One region of the Solibacillus sp. FSL K6-1126 genome, then DNA from elsewhere that is predicted to be linked to it. Evidence: riboswitches for the same ligand, from Rfam matches in the RefSeq annotation. Region 1 holds a riboswitch; the other holds the start of a gene.

Region 1 (8,116 bases):
AAGAAGCGGAAAATGGAGAACAAGCACTTTCGATGGCACTTGAAAAAGATTATCATTGTATTTTGTTGGATATTATGATGCCTGAAAAAGATGGTTTGGAAGTTTGTGCTGAACTGCGCGAAAAGAAAACAACGCCTATTATATTGTTGACGGCAAAAGGTGAAGAAGCAAACCGTGTACAAGGATTTGAGCTTGGTGCGGATGATTATATTGTGAAACCATTTAGTCCGCGAGAAGTCGTGTTGCGTGTAAAAGCAATATTACGTCGTTCAGCAGTATTTTCACCTGTTTCAAATTCTTCATCATCTAAAGATCTAGTTGTGTTCCCGCATTTAACAATTGATCATGATGCACATCGTGTGACAGCAGATGGAACGGAAGTAAATTTAACACCGAAAGAATACGAATTATTGTACTTTTTGGCGAAATCACCCGATAAAGTTTTCGACCGTGAGCAATTATTAAAAGAAGTTTGGCATTATGATTTCTTTGGTGATCTGCGCACAGTTGATACACATGTAAAGCGCCTGCGTGAAAAACTGAACCGTGTCTCTGAAAATGCAGCGAAAATGATTGTAACGGTTTGGGGAGTAGGCTATAAATTCGAGGTCGTAAATGATTAGAATAGCAACAAGTATTGTCGGGAAGCTATGGGGAACCATTTTGCTTCTCGTTTCATTTGTCCTGTTTATATTCACCATTTTCATGTTGGAGTTTCTTGAAAACTATCATAACGAGCAGTCCGAGGCTTCATTAAGGCAAACAGCTGCAGCTATTGCGAGCATTATCGATGAGGAAGAAATCGATGATAAGCAGTTTGCGATTATTTCGGAATTATTAACGGAAACAACAAATGTACTTATCGCCAAAAATTCAGATGAAATATTGTATGCAAGACAAGAAGGAATCAATAAAGAAGAAATTCAGCAAAAAATAATAAGCAGTAATGCATTTGAAGAAGTATATGCATCATCAGAGCCGATAGTAGAGGAACTGAAGTTGCCTTCAAATCGGGAAGAAGATGCGAGCGACACCAATTATATTGTATTAGGTTTCCCGCTGAAAAGTGTTGAAGACTTACATGGGGCCGTTTTTATATACAAAAATCCCGATGCGTTACACCAGACAAGTAATGAAACAACAAAAATTGTTGTTATAGCTGCAGCCATCGCATTTATATTGACGACAATTTTTGCATTTTTCCTATCTTCTAAAATAACGCTTCCATTGCGTAAAATGAGAGAGCATGCATTCGAATTGGCGAAGGGACGTTTCGATTCTAAAATTGAAACGAAGCAAAATGATGAAATTGGTCAGCTTGCCGTTGCGTTTAACCAGATGGGCCGCCAATTGAAGCATCATTTGGAAGTGATCAACCAGGAAAAAGAACAATTATCGAGTATTTTAACATCGATGACCGATTCCGTTATTACATTTAATCGTGATAAAACGATTTTAGTGAGCAATCCTCCTGCAGAGCGACTACTGCAAAAATGGTTCGTCGAAAAAGGATTGGACAGCTCCAAGCCGATACCTGATGAACTTTATCAAATGCTTGATCATGTATTGAATTTTGAAGATCAGCTGGACGAAGAGTTTGAAATGGGCAAATCCTATTACAGTATAACGATTAGTCCGCTGTACAGCAGGGACTCCATTCGTGGGGCAGTCGCTGTTATACGAGATAAAACCGAGGAAACAAAACTGGAAAAGCTGAAATCGGATTTTATCGCCAATGTTTCACATGAACTTCGAACACCAATCGCGATGCTTCAAGGCTATTCAGAGGCGATTATTGATGGGGTTGTGACAACAGAGGAAGAACGTATAGATATGATCCGTGTAATATATGATGAATCACAGCGTATGAGTCGTCTTGTAACAGATTTACTTGACTTGGCGCGGATGGAATCGGGACATATGACCCTGTATAAGGAAGAAGTACCATTAGTTACAGTTATTGAAAGAATGACACATAAGTTTGACCAAACAGCGAAAGAAAACCATGTGCAACTGCAGATTGAAACAGACTTTTCGGACGAAACGCTTATTTCGATTGATGAGGACCGCATCGAGCAAGTGTTAACGAACTTAATTGATAATGCGATTCGCCATACACCAGCCGATGGATCCGTGACTGTTTCTATGATAAATGAGCAAAATTACGCAAAAATTCAAGTGAAAGATACAGGGCAAGGCATTCCTCAAGATGATTTGCCATATGTATTCGAACGGTTCTACAAAGCTGATAAAGCACGTACTCGCTCAAAAGGCGGAACGGGCTTAGGTCTGGCCATTACGAAAAATATTGTGGAAGCACATAACGGAAGAATTTCTGTTGATAGTGTCGAACAGCAAGGTACAACCTTTACATTTTACTTGCCATTACCTTAAAAAAATGGGGTAATGGAATAATGAGTATAAAAAAGTTTATCATTTTGAATCGCTCAAAGTGATAAACTTTTCTTTTTAAATGACTAGTTCGTTTATAAACGGATGATTATTGTAACTTTTTTGTTTCGAAAACGACAAATTACGTGAATGGAGGTGGGATGGGTGCAGCAATCCATTTTCCATCGATTATACGATACGTATCATCAGGATGTTTTTAATTTTTTGTTCTACTTAGTAAAAGACCGTACCACAGCTGAGGATCTTGCCCATGAAGTGTATGTTCGTGTATTAAAATCATACGACCGTTTCGAAGGGAAAAGCTCTGAAAAAACCTGGCTGTTTTCAATAGCAAAAAATGTAGCGATCGATTATTTCAGAAAAAAACAAGTACGTGATAAGCATGCATTTACAGCATTTGATTGGGAGACAGAGCAACTCGTAAGCCCAATCCCTTCACCTGAACAATTTACCGAATTAAATGATCAGCTCCATCAATTATTGGTTGCATTGGAAGAATGTTCAGGAGATCAGAAAATGGTTATTATTATGCGATTTATTCAAGAACTGTCCATCCAGGAAACAGCTGAAATTTTAGGGTGGACGCCCGGCAAAGTTAAAACGACACAGCACCGTGCTTTAAAGAATCTGCGGCTGCTATTGGAAGCGCAAGAAGGAAGGGAGGCGAATCCATTATGAAAAAGGAGCATTGGGATGAAAAAGAGATTGAACTTTTTCTGAAAAAAGCACCGAAAGTAACCGATCATCGTTCAAAAGATGAGGTATTTAATCGATTAAAGGATGATGGAGCATTTAATGAAGATCCGCCTCATATACAGCAAAACAATCAAAAAGGAATCCGTTGGGCACCGTTATTCGTTTCGATTGCATCAATATTTATTATTGTTTTAATCAGCGCACAATTTATAGGGAATAATGAGTCCGTCACAATGCAAAATGAAACATTTGACATTCAGACTCCAGAAACGGAAGAAAATATGACGATGAGTGCAAAAGAAGATGCGTCTACACAACATGAGCGCTCCATGATTAATAGTTTTACGACGGAAGCTCAACCGGAGCAAACGTTAGTTTATGAAAATGAGCTTGCCGACAACACATTATTAGAAATTGGTCTTTCAGGGGATGATGCAGAAAGCGTACCAGTGAGCATATTGATTCCAAATGAAGTTGTTGCCGAAAAAACAGGTACAGAAAATCCGTCAAAGCTGGAACTTTATAATACATTCAGTCCGTTGCTTGATGAACAGTCGCTCGGGTTTAATGAATATCATCCTTACAAGGGTGAATTGCGAGAAGAAGGGAACACGCTTGTTCACATATTGCCGGAAGGTCACCAATATGATGCAGGAACAGCTTCCTTATCGAATTATCTTGGTTCACTTGTCGATACTTTCAGTGATGCATATACGGAAGTGCAAATAGAAAATATCTCCGGAAAACCAATTTACTTCGATCATATTGGCGATGTAAATGAGCCGTTTCTATTAAACGATGAGAACGCTCAATATAATTATTTTATGTATCAGATGCGCAATGGGGCGGTATATTTAAGTCCGAATTTCCGAATGAGCTTTACAAATGTCGAAGAAGCAATCAAAAATATGACGGTGGAAGCGAACGATATATATAGAACGGTTATATTGCCAGGTGTATATTTAAAAGTTGAAGACGCTGAATCAGTCGTTACGATTACATTTGAAGAGCCTTTAAACTTGGAGAATTACGAGCCTGCACAAGCAATGCGAATGATTGAAGGGTTAATAATGACAGCGGCAAGTTTTGATAAACAAGTCAAATTCGAAAATATTGTACAGGAACAATGGGGCGGTTTTGATTTCACAAAACCAGTGGAGAAGCCGATAGCTGCAAATCGTATCCATTATGAATTTCAATAATCCAAATTAATTTACTAGGAATTGTAAGCAATGGGCTTTACAATTCCTTTTTTTTATATATAATAAGAATTGTAGCAAGGTAATTGTTACATAATTTCATATTGATTCATCTTCGGGGCAGGGTGTAACTCCCGACCGGCGGTAATAAAAGTGATAACCTCTGACCATTTACTTGGAGGAAGTTATGTCAAACTTTTCGAGCCCGCGAGCCACTTTTGTGTGCAGGATTTGGTGCGATTCCAAAGCCGACAGTATAGTCTGGATGGGAGAAGGTGAAGGTACGGTCGTCATTTTTTTGAAAATGCCGTGCTTTGCAGTACTTATTTTCAAGTTCCTTATTTGTTGCGGAATATTTTTTCGTATACAAAAATCAGGAATTGCTGCAAATGCACTGATAGACCCTTTATTTAAGTGTGCCTATTTCTCCCTTATGCTCTATTTGAGTATAAGGGTTTTTTCATGAAATGATTTGATACGTCCTTTCTTCTTGCGAGATGGAATCAGCAAAGAGGAGAGATTTATATGCAAAAAAGAAGTTTAAAGTTACGATCATTCGTAACAATCGCAATGCTGAGTGGAGTTTCATTTGTTCTAATGTTGTTAAACTTCCCACTACCATGGTTCCCAGTGTTTTTACAAATTGATTTCAGTGATGTGCCAGCATTGATTGCGGCGATTACAATGGGTCCTGTTGCGGGTATTCTAGTTGAACTTGTCAAAAATGTGCTTGACTGGATTTACACAGGGGCTCCTGAAGGGATTCCGGTAGGTCATATGGCAAACTTTGCTACAGGTGTATTATTCATTTTACCAGCTTACTATATTTATAAAAAATTCCCTTCTGCAAAAGGGTTAATGACTGGCTTAGTTGTTTCTACGGTTGTTATGTCACTAGGAATGGCAGCATTAAATTATGTGGCGTTCTTACCGCTGTATACGTACTTACTAGGCTTCGAATATAATATGTACGAAACGATCGTACTGGGTATTTTACCATTTAATATTGTTAAAGGAATTATGATGATTGTTGTCGTGACGATGCTTTACCGTACAATGCGTGTATGGATTGAAAATCAGCGCCGACAATATTTAGCTTAATTAAATAATAAAATTTGGAGCGATGTCGTAAAAGTGTTAACTTTATGACACCGCTCCTTTTATATTTACTATTACTATTGTCATTCTGTTATAGGGCTGATATGATATTGTACATTGTTAAGAAAATTAGGACGTTTCATTAAAACACCATGAAATGACATCTTGGGAGAGAATATGATGGACAAAAAAATACCATTTTCAACCTATGCAGTAATCGGAACGATGCTGTTTGGTATGTTTTTTGGAGCGGGAAATTTAATATTTCCGATTCAAATGGGGCAATTGGCAGGAACGAATTATTGGTTTGCGCTAATTGGCTTTTTAGTTACGGCAATTGGTTTGCCGTTTTTAGGAATTCTGGCAATCGGATTGTCGGGAAGTAATGGATTGCGTGATTTGGCAAGTAAAGTACATCCGGTGTTTGGATTGTTTTTTGCATTGGCTTTATATTTAACAATCGGGCCGTTTTTTGCAATTCCACGTACAGCAACCGTGCCGTTTGTCGTTGGATTTGAACCGTTTATCGATCCTTCGCAGGCAACATTGTGGCTAGCAGTATTCAGTTTTATTTTCTTCACGATAGTTTTTTACTTTTCGTTAAATCCGGCGAAAATAATGGACATTATCGGAAAATATTTAACGCCAGCCTTTTTAATATTTTTATTTGTATTAATCGGAATTAGTCTATTTTCTCCGATGGGGAAATTTGTTGAGCCTGCTGGGACTTATATTAACGAGGCGTTTATGACAGGATTTAAAGAAGGCTATAATACGATGGATGCACTTGCTTCACTTGCGTTCGGTATTGTAGTCATCCATGCGATTAAACGGACAGGTATTACAGATAAAAAAGAAATTGCAAAAGCGACTTGGAAATCGGGTATTTTTGCAATGGCATTAATGATGCTAATATACGGTCTGATTGCTTACATGGGAGCATCAAGTGTAACCGCTATTGGTACATTTGAAAATGGCGGGCAAATTTTTGCGGCTGTAGCTGATCATTACTTCGGCTCATACGGTGCGATTTTGTTGGCGATTATTATTGTACTTGCATGTTTGAAAACAAGTATTGGGCTCATTACTTCATGCAGTGAGTTTTTCCATGAAGTGTTTCCGAAAATCAGCTATAAAACATTTGTAGTGATGCTATGTGCTGTTTCTTTTATCATTGCGAACTTTGGGTTAACGAATATTATTACATATGCGGTTCCGGTGTTGATGTTCCTTTACCCGCTGGCAATTGTGTTAATAATCCTGGCACTTTTAGGACCGTTGTTTCACTATAAAAAACCTGTATTTACAGGTGCGATTGTGCTGGTATTCTTTATTAGTATAATTGATGGATACAATGCATTGATCGGTAGTGTACCGGCATTTGAAGTAAGTTTGTTGTCATCTATTTCAACGATCTATGCGGACTACTTGCCGCTTTATTCAATTGGCTTAGGATGGATTGTACCGGCTGTAGTTGGAGCTGTTATCGGATTATGTATTCCGAATCGCAGCGGTGAAGTAAATACGAATTAAAAAAATGGGTGTGTAAGAGGAAAAATTTCCTTTTACACACCCGTTTTCTGTTTTAGTGGATATTTTGCTTTTTGAAGTTTCCTCCTTTAACTTCGACTACTTCGTACACCGTCACAAAGGCATTCGGATCGATTTCACGAATGATTCCTTTTATTTTGCTTTCCTCCATTCGGTTAATTACACAAGTGATTTCTTGGAACTCCTGATGCGAGTAAGCACCGTATACCGTATTGAATGTGGCGCTTCGTCCTAAGCGGTCCCGGATCGTTTCGACCATTTTAAGTGGCTCGTTCGTAATAATTTTGTATGTTTTAGAGCCGCTTAGTCCTTCTTCTACAATTATGATAACTTTCGATGCAATATAGTACGCAATTGCTGATAGCAAGGCACCTTTGAATCCGAAAACAAACGAAACGATAATGAAAACGAAAAAGTTTAAAAATAGAATGAGATCACTTGTACCAAAAGGGAGTTTTCTGGAAAGTAACACAGCAAGCATGTCTATCCCGTCGAGAGCCCCACCATTGCGGAGTGCTAAACCCATACCGATACCTAAAATGATCCCCCCTACAACTGTAATAAGCAACGCATCGCCAGTAATGATTGTTGGTACATGGTGCATAAGCGAAGTACCGATTGCTAATGATGCAATCCCGATAACAGAATTGATAGCAAATGTTTTTCCGATTTGTTTATATCCTAAATAAATAAACGGGATGTTTAGTAAGGCGATCAGCAGGCCTAATGATATTGGCGTTAGCTGAGAAATAACGATACTAATCCCCGTAATTCCGCCATCCGATACGTTATTTGGTATTAATACTGCTTCTAATCCATAAGCGGCGATTAAACCGCCAATAATAACAATGATTTTTTGTCCGATTGACTTTGCGATGTCTTGCTTCGACATAAAATTCCCCCTCAATTTGCATGGTAATAATTATACATGAATTTCGGCCAGATGACTTTTCAACGAGTAAATTAACCAACTTTTTTGCAAAAAAAATAGCATCAATGTATATAGTAATGAAATTTTACGTCATTTAATTACGGGATATGTACTGAAACGTAACATGGATTAAAAAACCATTTAAGGGAATGTTCGAATTATGCGATAAGATCGTTCTAAAAAACGTATGTTAGTTTTTATAACATTGAATTGACAAGGGATATTACAT
Region 2 (8,116 bases), 830 kb from region 1:
TGCAAATGATCAAAGGGAAAATACTTCAGCAGGAAGTTCTTCATATCCAGGCTTTTTTAGATAGCGAAAAAGCAATCCGAACATTGGCACTGCATGAATCAAGACAAAAGAAAGCAGTACATGCACAAGTAAACGCATTAACACCGGAAGCATTTAAACGAACTGATGACTACGACAAGCGTAGTAAGCTACAACGTGCCTTTTTACAGTTACCAGACTATCCGACAACAACAATCGGGAGTTTCCCGCAATCCTCACAAGTTAAGAAAAACCGTAGTTTATGGCGAAAAGGGGAAATTACAACAACCGAGTATGAAGCATTCAACGCGAACGAAACCGCACGTTGGATTACCATTCAGGAGCAACTTGGCCTTGATGTCCTTGTTCATGGTGAATTCGAGCGAACTGACATGGTCGAATTTTTTGGTGAAAAATTAAATGGCTTTGCTTTTACGACAAATGGATGGGTAGTTTCATACGGATCACGTTGTGTAAAACCCCCAATTATATACGGAGATGTTGAATGGATAGAACCGATGACAGTAAAGGAAGTAAGTGCGGCACAATCACTTACGGAAAAACCTGTAAAAGGGATGTTGACGGGACCCGTTACAATATTGAACTGGTCATTTGTAAGAAATGATTTAGCTCGCTCAGAAGTTGCTTATCAAATCGGCCTGGCACTAAGAGAAGAAGTAAGAGCACTTGAAAATGCGGGAATCAATATTATTCAAGTAGATGAACCTGCATTGAAAGAAGGCTTGCCGATCCGTAAAAGTCTGCATAAGGCTTATATCGATGCAAGTGTAGATGCGTTTAAATTAGCGACAAGCGGTGTGCGTGAAACGACCCAGATTCATACACATATGTGTTATTGTGAATTCAACGATTTTTTAGATGTAATAGAATCATTGGATGCGGATGTGATTTCAATTGAAACGTCACGAAGCCACGGAGAACTCATAAAAGTACTAAAAGAAACACCATACAAACTAGGAATTGGTTTAGGTGTATATGATATTCATAGCCCGCGTATTCCAACTGTGGAAGGAATGGCAGCCATTATTGAAAAAGGTAAAAAAGTAATCGCAAAAGAACAATTTTGGATCAATCCCGATTGTGGCCTGAAAACTCGTACGGAACAAGAGACGATTGCATCATTAAAAAATATGGTGGCCGCAAAAGAGCGACTAAAACAGTTGAATTAATGAAGGGGCGGTTACTATGAATCAAATGAAAACAAATTACAGCCCCGTGTTTTTGACGGCTATAATGAATGGCTTTACAGGAAGTTATACAAAAAAGCTTAAAGAGTTGCGTGATGAATTGATGGCGACATATCCAGCGGATGCAAAGGAGATACAAAAGCATATTATTCAGTAAAAGCAGAGGTAGTTGGAAGATGTAATTTTTTGTAATATAGAAAATGAGAGGCCCATTGCGGTTGCAATGGGCTTTTAGTAAGTGGAAGTCTAAATTAAAATGTTCCTTTAAATTTCTCGGGCTTTACGACATAGCCCTCAATGATAAATCCACAATGTGTACATATAATGTATTCGATATTGCAACCCAAACTCAATTTATTAACAGGGGCCATAACACTGTAGCCGCTATGTTTTCCTCTACCTAATTCCGTGCCGCCGCATTTTGGACATTCTTTTACATTTGCTGTGTTCTTCATCACCATCATCCTTTCACAAAAAATTACTTCGCCATAACTTCAGGTTCCGGCAGCTTTTCATCATTTTTTTCCTGTACCCTGTTCGTGTAATTTTGCACGATTACATTAATGTAGAAGAACATACCCATTACTATGCCGGAAAACAGCCAGCTTGCTATACGTTTATAAATCAGCATATCCCCATAGCTGTCAATTCCGTATTTCTGTAGCAGAAAGACCGTAATTCCTGCCATAACAAGTCCTCGAATAATGAAAACAATCTGGATCAGCTGAAACCATTCGAAAATCCCTTTTTGAAAGAACAAAGCTTTACTGTCCTTTCGTGCATAGCCTTGCAAATATGCAAAATCAATTGCAACATACAAAGGAAAAGGCTTTTTTATAATAAATAAAATTACATAGAGAAATGTGTAAAAAAGACCTAAATAAACATTATTCCAAATCATTTGCTCCGCTGAACCTGACAATAAATCTACTGTAGTACCTATAAGCATCGAGCCTAAAATAAACAAGCCCGTCACATTAAACTGCCGATCCTTAGCAAAGCGGTAAACAGTATAAATTATCCCGGGAACAGTGGACAGCAGCATCGCAGCATAGTCACCAAAAGGCTCTCGGCCAAACTTCCATATTGCATAGGGTAAAGCTGCATAAAACAGTAGTTCTAAAAAGATAAGATATTTATTCGACTGTGAATTATTCGCCATAAAAGCCTCCATTATCGTTAAAAAGGTATTTGTTTTTTTTATATTACTGAAGATTATCCGACACTATATTTTATACAAATTAAAACTTAAAAAAAGCAACCAAGCAAATGAGAGACAATTAAAATCAGCTTGCAATAAGTCCTTTCTATTTTCTGTGATATTATGTATATTCTTCTACGTATTACCATGAGTAAAGTTTCAAAATATTAATTTGATAGAGGGGTAGATGTAAAAAGATTGAGGGAACAAAAAGTAAGTAAGTGCTAAAATACTATTAGCTTTTTAATTTATTTATGTTACAATAACTTTCAAATAAAATAATTTCCTTCGGGGTCGGGTGAAATTCCCAATCGACGGTGATGAGTTAATCTCTAAGCCCGTGAGCCACTTTTTTGTGTGCAGGATTTTGGTGCAAATCCAAAGCCGACAGTTATAGTCTGGATGGGAGAAGGAATGGTAACACATTTTTAAAATTTTTTGATTTTTAATGTGGTTTTTTGCTATACACTTTTCCTGTCGCGCCTTGTGACGGGATTTTTTTATTTCCATTGAAAAATAATTTCCTTCGGGGTCGGGTGAAATTCCCAATCGACGGTGATGAGTAATCTCTAAGCCCGTGAGCCACTTTTGTGTGCAGGATTTGGTGCAAGTCCAAAGCCGACAGTTATAGTCTGGATGGGAGAAGGAAGCAATGTCAGCAGTTTTTTGAAAATTATCTTCAAAAAGCTTATTTGATGATGCTCAATTTTCCTCTCATCGAACTCCGACTTCAATCGGGGTTCTTTTTTATTATTAAAAAGAGGTGAGCAGGATGTTTACAGGAATCATTGAAGAACTTGGAACGGTTGAAACGATCAGCCAGTCCACACAAGCGATGGAACTAGCCATTCGCGCAAGCAAAATTTTAGAGGATGTCCAACTCGGGGACAGTATTGCCGTTAACGGTGTCTGTTTGACCGTAAAGCATTTCTCGCCAACCGTATTTTTGGCGGATGTTATGCCGGAAACCGTCAAAGCAACCAGCCTCCAGCAATTAGCAGCAGGTAAGCCTGTCAATTTGGAACGGGCAATGTCGGCGAATGGTCGTTTCGGGGGGCATATTGTATCGGGCCACGTGGATGGGATAGCGACAATTCAACGGAAAAGACCGGTCGCCAATGCAGTTTATATTGATTTGGCAATGGAAAAGCATTTGATTGCAGAATGCATCAAGAAAGGCTCGATTACAGTAGACGGCACGAGTTTAACGATTTTTGAGGTGACAGACACATTCATTACCATTTCCTTAATCCCTCATACGTATGAGCAGACTGTACTAGGCTATAAAAAGCCAGGAGATGTTGTGAACATTGAAACAGATCTAATCGGAAAATATGTAAAAAAACATTTACAAAATCAAACGGGAAGTACGATTACAATGGACTTTTTGCAACGTACCGGATTTTAAAGGAGTGGTGATAAATGAATACGATTGAAGAAGCAATTCAGGCATTGAAAAACGGTGAGATTATTATTGTGTCAGATGACGAGAACCGTGAAAATGAAGGGGATTTTCTTGTGTTAGGAGAATTCGCTACACCGGAAAATATTAATTTTATGGCGCTTTATGGAAGAGGGTTAATTTGTACACCAATTTCATCTGCAATTGCAGAAAAGCTTTCCCTTCATCCAATGGTGCAAAGCAATACCGATACATATCAAACGGCTTTTACGATTAGTATCGATCATATCCATACAACGACAGGTATAAGTGCATTTGAGCGTTCTAAAACGATGTTAGCATTGCTGGATCCAGCAACAGAACCGGGGCATTTTCATCGTCCGGGCCATGTATTCCCCCTCATTGCAAAACAGGGGGGCGTGTTGGAACGTCGAGGGCATACGGAAGCAGGCGTTGACCTGGCAAAGCTTTGCGGTTCGAATGAAGTCGCGGTCATCTGTGAAATTATGAACGAAGATGGTTCAATGGCCCGCTTGCCGCAGCTCGAAAAGCTAGCGCAAAAACATAAACTGAAATTTATTACAATCGAAGACTTAGTTCAATATATAAAATTAACTACCGTATCGGTATAAAAAGGAGCAATTAAAATGGGAAAAACATTTGAAGCACAATTAGTCGGAACAGATTTGAAAATCGGAATTGTCGTTGGGCGATTCAATGAATTTATTAATGATAAGTTATTAAGCGGTGCACTGGATGGTTTAAAACGTCACGGTGTTGACGAAGCAAACATTGATACAGCATGGGTGCCAGGTGCTTTTGAAGTACCGTTTGTTGCAAAAAAAATGGCTGAAACAAATAATTATGATGCAGTAATCGGTTTAGGTACGGTCATTCGCGGATCAACTACACATTACGACTATGTATGTAACGAAGCAGCAAAAGGAATTGCCAAAGCAGGCTTGGATACAGGGGTTCCGGTAATTTTCGGTATTGTCACAACAGAAAATATCGAACAGGCGATTGAACGCGCTGGTACAAAAGCGGGTAATAAAGGCTACGACAGCGCAATGTCCGCTATTGAAATGGCAAACTTGAATAAGATGTTTTAAGAATGCTTAGTGCTGACCACTCCAACATGTTGGAGTGGTTTTTCGTTTTCTTTTAATAACAAGTTTACAAATTATTCCCTGTCATTTACTATTATGTCAGACGATATATCGCATGACATAATAGTTGGAGGAATGAATATGTCTTATAATGGCGGGCCAATGACTGAAGCAATGTACTACGTATTATTGGCGTTAATGCGTCCAAATCATGGCTATCAATTAATGCAGTCCATTACAGAAGTATCAAAAGGCCGTTTAACAATGGGGCCCGGAACGTTATATGGTGTCCTATCACGAATGCAAAAAGACGGATTAATCGCTTTGGCAAAAGACGATGGGCGGCGAAAAATATATGAAATTACGAAAGAAGGCGAGCATGCATTAAGAATAGAATATGCTCGTCTAAAATCTCTGATTTTCGACAGCAGTATATTAGAGGAGGGAAACGATGACTAAAATGGTGCGCAAAATCAGACCAACCAACTACTGGCGAATCGGAGAACACGAAAGCTGGTTTTCGGATATGTCGTTACAGGGGCTCCACCTTCATAAAATGGGAACAAATTTAGCCCATTTTAAAAAAGGTGACCCGAAGCGAATTGAATACCGGATTGAAGTGACAGATAGGAAATTAATTACCTATGAGCAAATTGATCTGTACGAGGAAAACGGCTGGAAATATGTCACAAGCTATCAATGGTTTCATGTTTTCTCTTCACTAACTGAAAACAATGCACCCGAAATCCATACAGATTCTGCAGAACAGGCATTTACATTACAGCGGCTAAGTAAAAAACTCGTATTTAATTTAGTATGGATTTCTCTTGTAGTGGCCCTGATTCTAGGTATGCTTTTGGCAATGTGGTTTTTGGATGGAGCACCTGTATTACGTTTAGTTGAAGGATATGTCGTACAGCAAAGTATCCTTACTCTCGTCTATATTCACTATGTTTTTTACGCCATAAGAGCTTTATTGGCGATTAAAGAATTGAAAAAAAGTTTAAATGAAGGCAAAGCCATCAACCATCATGCCCCTTGGAAAAAAAGTTTGCGAAAAAATGGTGTATTTTCGGTTGTCTTTATAGGGATTATTCTCGTAAGCGGCTTAATTATGCCACTTTACCAATTAAAAAAAATGGATAACTATACACTTCCAAAGAATGATGAAAACTTGCCGTTTGTTCGTTTAGCCGATATCGAACAAAATCCACAGCTAATCCGGGATGAATATTATACAGATGAAATCGATTGGGCAAACCGTTATTCAACAAATTGGAGTATCTTTGCACCCGTTCAGTTTGAGACCGACGAAAGTGGAATAATTAAGGATGAAATGTGGTTAGATAAAAGTGGTACATACTCACCGAGCGTTTCTACTGAAATATACAATTTAACATTTCAGGCGTTCGCTAAACCATTGCTGTCTGACTTGATGGAGTGGCATACATACGGAGATGAAAGGGAAAGTTTCATAGAAAGGAAACACCCTGGCTTTGATCACCTTATTACTCGCGAGGATGAAGAATGGAAACAATTAGTTGCATCAAAAGATAAGGTGGTAATGTATATACGTTATTACGGATATGCAGAGCTGGATGTTCTAGTGGAGAATGCAGCTCAGAAAATATTGCTGCTTGCGGATAGTTAGTTCCAAGCGGTGTAAAAGGCAATCTTACATGGGTAGGGTTGCCTTTTTGCTGTGAAAAATTTCAATTTTTTTATTTCGTCAGGGAGTGCTGAAATAGATTCCAGGTCCTTATTTTTTATTTACAAACAATCCCTTCTATTCTATTGTTAGGTAAGACTTACAAGGAGGTAGAGCGATGGCAGAAATAGTACTTAGAATAAGACCAAGGCAGTATTGGCGTATGAAGGAACATGAAAGCTGGTTTTCAGATATGTCCGAGCAAGGGCTGCATTTTTATGAGATTGGCACATATATTGCCAAGTTTAAAAAAGGTGATCGTAAAAGAATGGATTACCGACTGGAACTGGCAAAAAGCAAATATATATCGAGTGAAAAAATTCGGTTATACGAAGAAAGCGGCTGGGACTATATTGCGAGTGACCGCAATTTTCACGTATTTGCAGCACCGACTGAACGTAAAGCAAATGAACCTCCAATAAATCGAGAAGAGCAAATCTCAATAGCAAAAAAAGCTTTTAATAAAACAATATTTAATTTTATAGTTAATTTAATTGCAATTATTGTAATCACTACGGTCTTCGTCAAATCTTTCGAAAACGGAAATATTTCTGTTTTGCAACTGATAGATGGATATACACTTGCTCCATTGTTAGTATTATTCGTTAATTTTATACAAATACTTCCGATAGGTAAAAGCTTATTTGGAATCAATCGTTTGCATAATGAACTTAAGGCTGGGATATTAGACAATCAACAAAAACCATGGGAAAACTTTTACCGGTCAGGTATTGTCTACAGTTTCATATATTAGTAATTACATTAACTCTTGTGTTTATACCGATTTACCAAATATGGAGTATGAAAACAACCCCTTTACCAGAAGAAGATACAGGGCTGCCAATTGTCCGACTTGCTTCAATTGAAAATCAGCCGCATCTTAAAAGGAAGCCATTTTACTTCGAAGGCGAGGATTTGGGAAGCACCTACTCATCACAGTGGAATATTTTTGCTTCTGTCCAATATGATTCAACAGAAATGGGCGTTATTCAGGAAGGGGAATGGTACGATCCAAATCATGCATATCAACCATCAATCTCATCGGAAGTTTATAAGCTACGTTTCAATTCCCATGTTAGCTCACTAGTTAATGAGTTAATAATCAAGCATACATATGGAAGTGATCCTGCAAGTTTTAAAGAAAGAAAACACACAGCTTTTGATCGTCTGCTGATTAGGGATAATTCTTTTCATAAAGATTTTCTTTTTGTAAGGGGTCGGACCGTGATGTATATCAATTATAGGGGTCAGGTTAAAGATGATGTAATCATAGAGAAAGCTGCTGAGAAAACGGCATTACTTGCTGACGATTGAAGGAGTCGCTAGTAATATTCTAATAAACATTTAAATCATCTAATATCAAGTTGACATCTTCTAATAAGTTACCGATTTTCTAATATATAAGACAATTGTTCTAATAATGCTTTTAGATGTTCAAATAAACATTCGGAAAATGCTAATAACCTGTTG

Evidence for each region. Region 1 has a riboswitch for FMN ahead of MHH44_RS06875 (ECF transporter S component). Riboswitches for the same ligand answer to the same signal wherever they lie in the genome.
Region 2: linked by a shared signal. The riboswitch ahead of ribE (riboflavin synthase) and the one ahead of MHH44_RS06875 (ECF transporter S component) in region 1 are both predicted to bind FMN.

Annotation. Positions count from the first base shown of each region.
Region 1 is NZ_JBBOPD010000001.1:1,426,758-1,434,873, forward strand. Features, by position in the region: gene MHH44_RS06855 (response regulator transcription factor) at 1-623, shown strand, start outside; gene MHH44_RS06860 (ATP-binding protein) at 616-2,394, shown strand; gene MHH44_RS06865 (RNA polymerase sigma factor SigX) at 2,557-3,090, shown strand; gene MHH44_RS06870 (hypothetical protein) at 3,087-4,310, shown strand; FMN riboswitch at 4,415-4,588, shown strand; gene MHH44_RS06875 (ECF transporter S component) at 4,833-5,408, shown strand; gene brnQ (branched-chain amino acid transport system II carrier protein) at 5,586-6,938, shown strand; gene MHH44_RS06885 (YitT family protein) at 6,991-7,848, opposite strand.
Region 2 is NZ_JBBOPD010000001.1:2,260,429-2,268,544, reverse strand. Features, by position in the region: gene metE (5-methyltetrahydropteroyltriglutamate--homocysteine S-methyltransferase) at 1-1,208, shown strand, start outside; gene MHH44_RS11100 (hypothetical protein) at 1,225-1,383, shown strand; gene MHH44_RS11095 (hypothetical protein) at 1,478-1,681, opposite strand; gene MHH44_RS11090 (VC0807 family protein) at 1,705-2,388, opposite strand; FMN riboswitch at 2,708-2,845, shown strand; FMN riboswitch at 2,946-3,079, shown strand; gene ribE (riboflavin synthase) at 3,200-3,835, shown strand; gene ribB (3,4-dihydroxy-2-butanone-4-phosphate synthase) at 3,850-4,461, shown strand; gene ribH (6,7-dimethyl-8-ribityllumazine synthase) at 4,477-4,941, shown strand; gene MHH44_RS11070 (PadR family transcriptional regulator) at 5,080-5,397, shown strand; gene MHH44_RS11065 (DUF2812 domain-containing protein) at 5,390-6,589, shown strand; gene MHH44_RS11060 (DUF2812 domain-containing protein) at 6,765-7,400, shown strand; gene MHH44_RS11055 (hypothetical protein) at 7,448-7,960, shown strand.